DNA from 2 places in the Pseudomonas moorei genome. Region 2 is predicted to be linked to the other one. Evidence: riboswitches for the same ligand, from Rfam matches in the RefSeq annotation. Region 2 holds a riboswitch; the other holds the start of a gene.
The links. Region 2 has a riboswitch for fluoride ahead of crcB (fluoride efflux transporter CrcB). Riboswitches for the same ligand answer to the same signal wherever they lie in the genome.
Positions count from the first base shown of each region.

Region 1: it holds a riboswitch for fluoride, as region 2 does, so the genes downstream of both, crcB (fluoride efflux transporter CrcB) here and crcB (fluoride efflux transporter CrcB) in region 2, are expected to answer to the same signal.

Region 1 covers NZ_AP035776.1:3,990,643-3,995,050, forward strand. The annotation lists gene ACGJAX_RS18875 (permease) at 1-945, opposite strand, end outside; gene ACGJAX_RS18880 (ArsO family NAD(P)H-dependent flavin-containing monooxygenase) at 974-2,053, opposite strand; fluoride riboswitch at 2,213-2,275, shown strand; gene crcB (fluoride efflux transporter CrcB) at 2,418-2,801, shown strand; gene ACGJAX_RS18890 (DUF190 domain-containing protein) at 2,812-3,135, shown strand; gene ACGJAX_RS18895 (HAD-IC family P-type ATPase) at 3,482-4,408, shown strand, end outside.
Region 2 covers NZ_AP035776.1:4,322,294-4,326,701, reverse strand. The annotation lists gene ACGJAX_RS20540 (hypothetical protein) at 36-266, shown strand; gene ACGJAX_RS20535 (hypothetical protein) at 475-759, shown strand; gene ACGJAX_RS20530 (hypothetical protein) at 996-1,202, shown strand; gene ACGJAX_RS20525 (hydrogenase) at 1,342-1,737, opposite strand; gene ACGJAX_RS20520 (DUF190 domain-containing protein) at 1,933-2,280, opposite strand; gene crcB (fluoride efflux transporter CrcB) at 2,291-2,674, opposite strand; fluoride riboswitch at 2,815-2,875, opposite strand; gene ACGJAX_RS20510 (DUF2514 family protein) at 3,189-3,704, opposite strand; gene ACGJAX_RS20505 (hypothetical protein) at 3,747-4,061, shown strand; gene ACGJAX_RS20500 (glycoside hydrolase family 19 protein) at 4,054-4,408, opposite strand, start outside.

The DNA of each region.
Region 1 (4,408 bases), 330 kb from region 2:
GCGCAATATCACCATCTCCGGAAGCGATAGAGCGATGACACTCATCATAAAGGCCAGCACAGTGCCCAGCGCTGCGCCCTTTGCGAGCAGTGCCTGCACAATGGGGATGATGCCTGCCGCATTGGTATACATGGGGATGCCGATAAGAACCGCGAGTGGAACTGACCACCAGGCTTCCTTGCCCATGAAGCTGGCCATGAAATCCTCAGGTACATACCCGTGAATGCCTGCGCCAATGGCAATGCCAGCAAGGATGTAAGGCCATACTTTTCCGACGATTTCACGCACGCTGCTGAACCCGGCATTTATCCGCTCATAAAGCGGCATACTCGTGTCTGCAGCGGTTGCCTGGATCTTGGGCATATCGCGAACCCAGTCTTCCAGATAGGCCTCCATTTTCAGACGCCCAATGACCCAGCCGGCAACAATCGCAATAAACAATCCCAGGCTGATGTATAGCAATGCAACTTTCCAGCCGAACAGGCCAAGTAGCAGTGTCAGCGCTACCTCATTCACCATGGGCGCAGAAATGAGGAAAGAGAAAGTCACCCCCAGGGGCACTCCAGCTTGAACAAAACCTATAAACAGAGGAACGGCTGAGCACGAGCAAAACGGGGTAAACACACCGAGAGAGGCCGCCATGACATTGGCCGTGCCCTCGCTTCGACCCGCCAACATTGCGCGGGTGCGTTCAGGCGTGAAGTGAGAGTTGATCATGCCCATCAAGAACACGATGCCGGTCAACAGCATCAGCACTTTGGGCGTGTCGTAGAAAAAAAACTGTAAGGCGCCCCCAAGGTGGCTCTTGCGATCAACAGGAAGCGCTGCGACCAAAGCCTCTGAAATAGGTATCAGGGCTTCATACAATCCGAACCAGACAAGCGCTGCTACCGCTAAAAACATGCGGGGATTGCGCTCAGGCCAGCGCACGATCATTTCATTCATGTCCTCTACTCCTAGGGGTGTAGGCACACTAGGTCATGGACGGATCGCCAAGATAGGTCGCGATCTCATTGACTGTGCTGCGTGCTGTGCGTGTTACACCGATCAGCGTGGCGGAAGCCGAACCTGTCCACTCGCCATAGCCCACCAGCCATAGTCTTGGCTCTTGGATCGAGTGAGTGCCTTCGACCTCAACACGACCTTCAGTGTCGATCACCCCCAGCGTATCCAGATGCTGAAGTGCGGGCCTGAATCCGGTACACCAGATCACCACATCCACTACAGATTCAGATCCATCGGCCCACATCACACCATCGCGAGTGAAGCGTTCAAAGGGGCGCACAGATTTGAGGACGTCACGCTCACGGGCTTCCAGAACTGGCGGCACCATGACAATGTCTCCCAACCCGCCGACTGGCTGGTCAATGACACGCCCCTCTTGCTGGGCCTTCAAGCGCTGAGTGGCGCGCTCGAACAGTACCCGTCCATCCACATCGTCAGGCAAAAAGACCGGTTCAGTAGCGGTTACCCAAGTGGTCTCGGCGACCTTGGATACCTCTGCCAAAATCTGCGCTCCTGAATTGCCACCACCCACCACCAAAACCTTCTTGCCAACAAAGGCTTGTGCTTCGACATAGTTCGCGGAGTGCAATTGCCGACCGGCGAATAACTCGGCATTAGGGTAGTGAGGGATATACGGATTGCTCCAGGTGCCGGTAGCGCTGATTACAACCTTGGCATCCCAATACCTGTCGTCAGAACGTACTCGTAAGCCAGACTCTAAGCGTTCCACAGAAACGACCCGAACCGGACGCTCAACAGGAAACTGGTAGCGCAGCTCATATTGGTTGAGATAGTCGATTACATGATTTCGCGTTGGATACCCCTCCTGCGCAGGAGGCATCATCCAGCCAGGGATCGAACTCCAGGTGGACGGGGAGAATAAACGCAGCGAGTTCCAGCCACGCCGCCAGGCACCACCGGGCTCCTCCTCTGCGTCGAGGATAACGAACGAAAGTTGAGTTCGGCGCAGGAAATACGCTACCGCCAAGGCTGACTGACCCCCACCGATAATCACTACATCTCGTTGGTCGCTGGGCGAAGGAGTCATGGGGAAACCCTTGAGTCGATGTTGGGCGGTATCCAGTATAGCGACCCAAGTTTGAATCCAACTGATCTAGCTCATATGTTGAGAATGCTGATCGACATTGACTGAATGCTTCAATTCAAGCTTGTTATGGCTTGAATCTCCGGCCGCCGCTGCTTTAGGATGAAAACAGGAGATGGCATTCCTCCTTATAACCGCCTTTGTGCTGATGATGCCTACGTGAACCCTGGACAGGGTGCGTAGGTGCGTCTCCCTGTTCTCCAATTCAGGACAGGATCGTGACTCAAAATCTCATATCAGCTACCACTCGTAATTTGCGCTTATCAGCACCTCCTCGGTTCTATCAGTCCTGGGGAGACATGCGACCATGCTGAAGTCACTTCTCGTCATAGCTATCGGCGCATCCCTTGGTGCCTGGTTGCGCTGGCTCTTGGGCATGACACTGAACGGACTGTTCCCTACGATTCCGCCAGGCACTGTGGTCGCGAACTTGGTCGGAGGCTACATCATTGGGTTAGCTATCGCTTTCTTGGCCGCGTCCCCCACCTTAAGCCCTGAATGGCGCCTGCTGATCATCACGGGTTTCTGTGGGGGGCTCACCACCTTCTCCACGTTTTCAGCCGAAACAGTTGCCCTGATTCAGGAGGGTAGACTTCTGTGGGCGTTCGGCTCAATTTCATTGCACGTTGTAGGCTCGTTAGCGATGACCGCTGCCGGGCTTTTGTCCTATCAAATGATTGGCACGCGTTAAGGAGATGGTAATGAAAGGCTTTCTGGTGATTTTCTTTACTCAACAGAACCGTCGTTATCAGGGAAAGATGCTTGGCGAGTGGATCGTTGATTTGGCTAAAGAAATGGGGCTGCGCGGTGCGACCTTGTCTACGGCCATTGAGGGCTTTGGACACACGGGGCGGCTGCATTCCTCCCACTTTTTTGAGTTGGCAGATCAGCCTACAGAGATTCGTATGGCAATTACCGAGGATGAATCTGAAAGGTTGTTCAAGAGGTTGGAGGTTGAGGACATCTCTGTGTTTTATATAAAAGCTCCTATCGAGTTGGGCACTGTCGGCAAGAAGGCCAGTTAGCCTGAACCCTTCCTATAATCTGGGAGATGCGAATTTGAGCTATGTGGAATCTCGATTGGTAACTCGATCACCTATGAGTTTTTTACCGTTTTTGAAATCCCTCCAAGCCGTTCTCCAATCTAGTGCGAGGCGGTCAGGTGAGCAACCCGCTCAGGTTTGGAAAGACAATGCAGAGGGACGGGGCTGCGCAACACCGGATTCTGGTTTTGCTAAGGAGCGTTTTAAGAAAATCTAAAAACCTTGGTAACGGGCGTATTTTGGGCGAATGTCGCAGACGAATGAGGCCTTACGATCCACCCACCAAAACCAGTGTGACTTGCGTAAACGATAGAGAAGGAGATTCAGGATGAGCCCCCTCAAAAATGACTCCGACGCTCGGCCTCCTCCAGTAAACGCAACTGACATCGCCGCTGCAACGGTTCTTCAAACGCTTGCAGCGCTGCATGTTAACCCTGATGTAGGTCTCACGCATGCGCAGGTCGAAACGCAGCGCAAGGAGCACGGCTACAACGAAGTAGCGGAGACGAAAGGGCATCCGGCTTTGAGATTCCAGCGAAAATTCTGGGGGATCTCGGCTTGGATGCTCGAACTGATCATGATTTTATCCGCTGTACTGGGAAACTATACTGATCTTGCAGTTGTGGGCGTATTACTGGTTGTCAACGCTGTACTGAGTTTCACTCAGGAACAGCGCGCCGCTGGCGTCGTCAAAGCTCTACAAAAACGCTTACAGGTTAATACCCGAGTGCTGCGCGACTCGAAGTGGCAGGTGATTACCGCCCGAGAACTGGTACCAGGTGACATTATCCGCGTACGCTCAGGTGACATCATTCCAGCAGATGTGAAACTCCTCACCGGCGCGATGAGCCTGGATCAATCGGCGCTAACGGGCGAGTCGAAAGAAACTGATAAAGCACCCGGCGAAGTCCTCTCCTCCGGGTCTATCGTCCGTCGTGGGGAAGGCAACGGCGTGGTGATCCTTACGGGGGCACAAACCTATTTCGGCCGAACCACAGAACTCGTGCAGCAGGCGCATCCGAAACTTCATATCGAAGCGGTCGTGACTAAGATCGTGCGCTGGCTGTTTGTCATTGTTGGTGTGCTACTTGGCGTGGTGCTCATGCTATCGCTGATTCGCGGCGTGCCGCTGCTCGAAATGATTCCTCTCCTGCTTGTCCTACTCATGAGCGCGGTACCTGTAGCTCTTCCCGTTATGTTCACCGTCAGCATGGCTTTCGGGTCGAAGGAACTGGCCCAGCGTGGGGTGCTTGTC
Region 2 (4,408 bases):
CTAACTACCAGGTTTCTTAAGCGGAGGTGTTTCCCATGTCCGAAAAAGAGTCCATCACCACCCTGCTCACCTTGCTTGATTCGCGCCAGGTTCGCCTGGCTGCGGCGTGCAAGGAAATCGCCGACTGGGTCGATCATCAAGGCGGACATCCGACAGCCCTCAGAATTCGTGATCGTCTGAACGACATCGAAAAGGATACGCCGCTGATTCGTAACACCCTGTCGTCGCTCAAACCTGTCGACCCGCCGCTACCCCGGTTCAGATGATTCGATCCGGACGCTCGATGCGAAGACACGGCCCGACGCGGCACGCATGATCGGCGACGCCATCGTCACCGGTCGCGTGCCTGCCTGATCGCCTTCCACCTTTTCCTCGCCCCAGCCACGCGCCGGGATTTTCTTGTGCTCCGGCAAATGCCGAACGTCCCTGGTTGTGAGTGGTCCAACGCTTACACGTCACCAAGGAGACGTTCTAATGGTCACTCACTTCAAAGTCAGCGGGCATTTGGCCTGCGGTCACAAGGGCAGCAATCTCACCTCCACGCGTGAACTCAACCGGGTGAAATGCAGAAGCTGCCGCAACACCGACGTTTTCAAGGAAGCACGCCGGAACGAGCGTAACGCGGCACGTCGCGCCGCACGCAAGGCCAAAGTCGCGCATATCGTCACTGACTGGCGCCAGGCCTGGACCGAACGGTTGGCGGCCATGGCCGGACGGCAAAGACTGCCCCGGGGATTTGGCAGTCAGGCTTTCGTCTAGACGCACACATCGGGCCCATAAAATCGGCCCGATTTTCATCGGCCCGGACGACACCCGCACCTTCACGGTCGCCTCCCGCAAACGGCCAGATCAGAAAAGCACTCTCAACGTTGTTTAGACCTCTGGAGCTGATGTCCGACGCGCTGCATTGGCGATAATCGGCTTCCTCGACTAGGGTCTCAGACGTATCGAACTGCGACACCTTTTTTGACAGGAGCCTGATCAAGGAGGAACCGATGTCACCCACTCGTAGTGCCGAACAAACCTATCGTCAATGGTCCAGCCCCATCCTGCTGGAACTCAAAGCACGAGAGCACCAGTTGACCCCGTCAGACCGCGAAGCGTTGCAAAATATTCTGCTGGAAAGAAGGTTGATAAACAGCGGCAATCCCGCAGGCCCGGATCGGCGCATGTCAGCGCCGCCCGGTGACGCAAAGAGTTAAAACTGCTTGTATTGGAGAGCCCGGCCCCGATGTCGGGCTTTTTCATTTTTGCCGCTTGTCAGGCTCCCGGCACCTTCCCCGCCGATGCGGATAACTGAACGTCGCCGGCCAGGGCATGCATTCCACGGAAGGAGTGGATTCATTTATTGACGGGTGGTAGCTGGCGTAACCCCCAGAGCAGCAACAGCGCCGCCATGATGATTGCGATCCCCACACTCGCAAAACCGGCGGTCACCAGCCCCTCCTGCCATGCCCTTGCAGCCTGCCTTGCCCCGGTGAACGGCGACATGGCGGTCGTGCCGAAAATGGCCGCCAGTGTCGTAACCGCCCAGTTCGCATAGGCCCCGTAAAGCAGCGTCCAGTAAGCAATCGCCTTGTTGCGCGAAGAAAGATTCACCTCCATCCAGACCGCGCCGACTGCCAAGAGCAGGATTCCGTTCATCACCCCCTCTAGGTGCGCCGTAAGCCCCATGCGCGGATTGCTGAATTGCTGTTCGACGAGGCCGGTACACAGGCCCAGGAAGAACAGAAACATGCCATGCCACATCAATCTGCGTCGGGTGTGAACCATGAGCTTGTGCCTCTCGAGACTGACCGGAAGCTGATCCTCCAATCCATCTGAGATCAACTCTAGAGGGTTCTGCGACAGAGCGTGGGCCTGAGGCGGGCTGCACGTGGCTTGCGGATCGCCCTCACCGGTCGAGTTTGAACGACGTCAAGCAATGAGCATTCAGGGTGCCTGGAAACTCTGGAGCGATTCAGCCTTTCTTCCTGCGAACCCCATTTCGATCGGCGTTTTCAAGAAGAACACGGAAATGTCCTCAACCTCCAACCTCCTGAACAACCTTTCAGATTCATCCTCGGTGATGGCCATGCGAATCTCCGTAGGTTGATCCGCAAGCTCAAAAAAGTGCGAGGAATGCATTCGACCTGTGTGTCCAAAACCTTCAATGCCCGTGGACAACGTTGCGCCACGCAGCCCCATTTCTTTCGCCAGATCAACGATCCAGTCGCCGAGCATTTTCCCCTGATACCGGCGGTTCTGTTGAGTAAAGAAAATCACCAGGAACCCGTTCATTTTCATCTCCTCACCGCATGCCAATCATTTGATAGGTCAAGAGCCCGGCAGCGGTCATCACCAATGAGCCCACGACGTGCAATGAAACCGAGCCGAGTGCCCACAGGAGCCTGCCTTCCTGAATCAGGGCAACTGTTTCGGCTGAAAACGTGGAAAAGGTAGTCAGTCCCCCACAGAAACCCGTGATAACCAGCAGACGCCACTCGGGGCTCAGGGAGGGGGATGCGGCCAGGAACGCGATAGCGAAGCCGATGATGTAGCCCCCGACCATGTTGGCCGCCACAGTGCCGGGAGGAATCGTCGGGAACAGCGCATTGAGCTTTATACCCAGCAGCCAGCGAAGCCAGGCGCCAAGTGATGCGCCGACAGCAATAACCAGGAGTGATTTCAGCATGGTTGCAGGTCTCCTCCTGGCTGATCTGGCCGAGGGGATGCGAATAACCGCCTGGCACAAGAGCAAGCTGGCTGAAGAATGGGTGTCATGATCCTGTCCTGAGTTGAAGGACAGGTGCACGCCTACGCTCCCTGTCCAGGGTTGACGCAGGCATCATCAGCACAAGGCGGTTAAAGGAGGAATGCCATCTCCTGTATTGAACCTATAGTACGCCGCCGCGCGGGCTCAAGCGTCACTAAACAGAGCCAGGCCGGGCATGCCAAGGAAAGTTTCAGGTGCACGACTGACAGGCAAAGGCGGCTACAGGGCGCAAATGCGGAAAAGACTTTTTGATGGCGAAAAAAGAAAGAAGGGCTTGCATGAGGTATCTCATGCAAGCCCTTGATATTCATGGTGCCCGAAGCCGGAACCTAATTTAACGAGAAAACACCAGCGTTTACTGGGTATTCACATCGAATAGAATTTCAAATGTGCTATCCAGTGTACTTTTCAGCGTCCGCTGGGCCGTTCTTTATCACTGGCTCAAACCATCATACGCCTGTTCGCAGGTCATTCCCCTGGCTCTGGCTTGGTCAGCCGCTTCAGCCAAATCGCCCGCTCTTTGATCAGCGCGCTTGAGCACGTCGGCAAGCACCATTGCGGCGCGGGTAGCTGCCTGACTTGCGGCGGCAGTGCAGGAATGGCCGCTCGCTGCACTGGCTGCGAGTCGAGCGGCAATAGCGTCGGCCGCCCCGCGCAGGCTGTCAGCAGAAGCACGAGCAGTGGAAGCATCAGCAGTTGCTTGATCGATAAGTCGTTGGCCATCTTGCACCGCCTTGTTGATTGACTGTTGGTAGGCCTGCTCGCGTGTACGCTCGGCCGCCTCATTGGTAGCCTTGGCCTCGGCGTCTCGGGCATCGCGAGCATTCCACTCGACCTGCCACTTGGCATCCGCGACCGTCGCGCCGTGGTGATAGGCGCCGAACAGCGCGCCGGCCACCAATGCGAGCGCAGCTATATAAGGAAGGATTCGCAGCCATAAAGAAGGCATGTTGTATACTCACATGAGGTCTAAAATTTCTGGAGGTACGGGATGAGCACCGAAGAATCTGGCTATTACGACGGCATCGCAGTATCAATTACTGATGGTGAGCAATCTGTACGCAAGCGCCTTTATGCAAAAGGTGCAAACTCAGTTTCTCTGCACGGAGTAACGGCCTCAGTGACTCATGACTCGCTCATCATCGACATGCCTCCCTCTGGAGGCGGCGGTGGAGGCGGACCATCCCAGCCTGCGCGCGTCTCAAACGGCTTTTCGGCGTCAAACTCATACGTTAAGTCGCCGGAAGAGAAAAACGTTTGGACCTGCATTGGTGCTGGCGGCGGCCCCGGTACTGACTCTAAGTAAGCACCTTCAGCGCTTTGTCATAGAAGGCTTGGCGCTCGGCCAGGCCGTTGATCCCACCGTTGATGCGCCGTGTGATGCCAACGAAGTCGCCAGCGTCGGCCAGAGCGTTCAGGTTGCGTGAATTCCAGAACCACGCAGCCGACTTAGCGGCCCACTCGGCCTGCTCGAGCAGTTCAGGCGTCCGAAGCAGCCTGTCGTCGCCGAACAGCGCCTTGCTGCACGCCAAGTAGTTGTCGTGGCCGGTGATCTGGATCAGGCCTCTGCCCCGGTACTTCTGCCCGTCACCGTCAGCCTCGGGCGTATTGCCCAGTCGCTTGGCCAGTGGCCCGGTGTCGTACTTGCTCAGG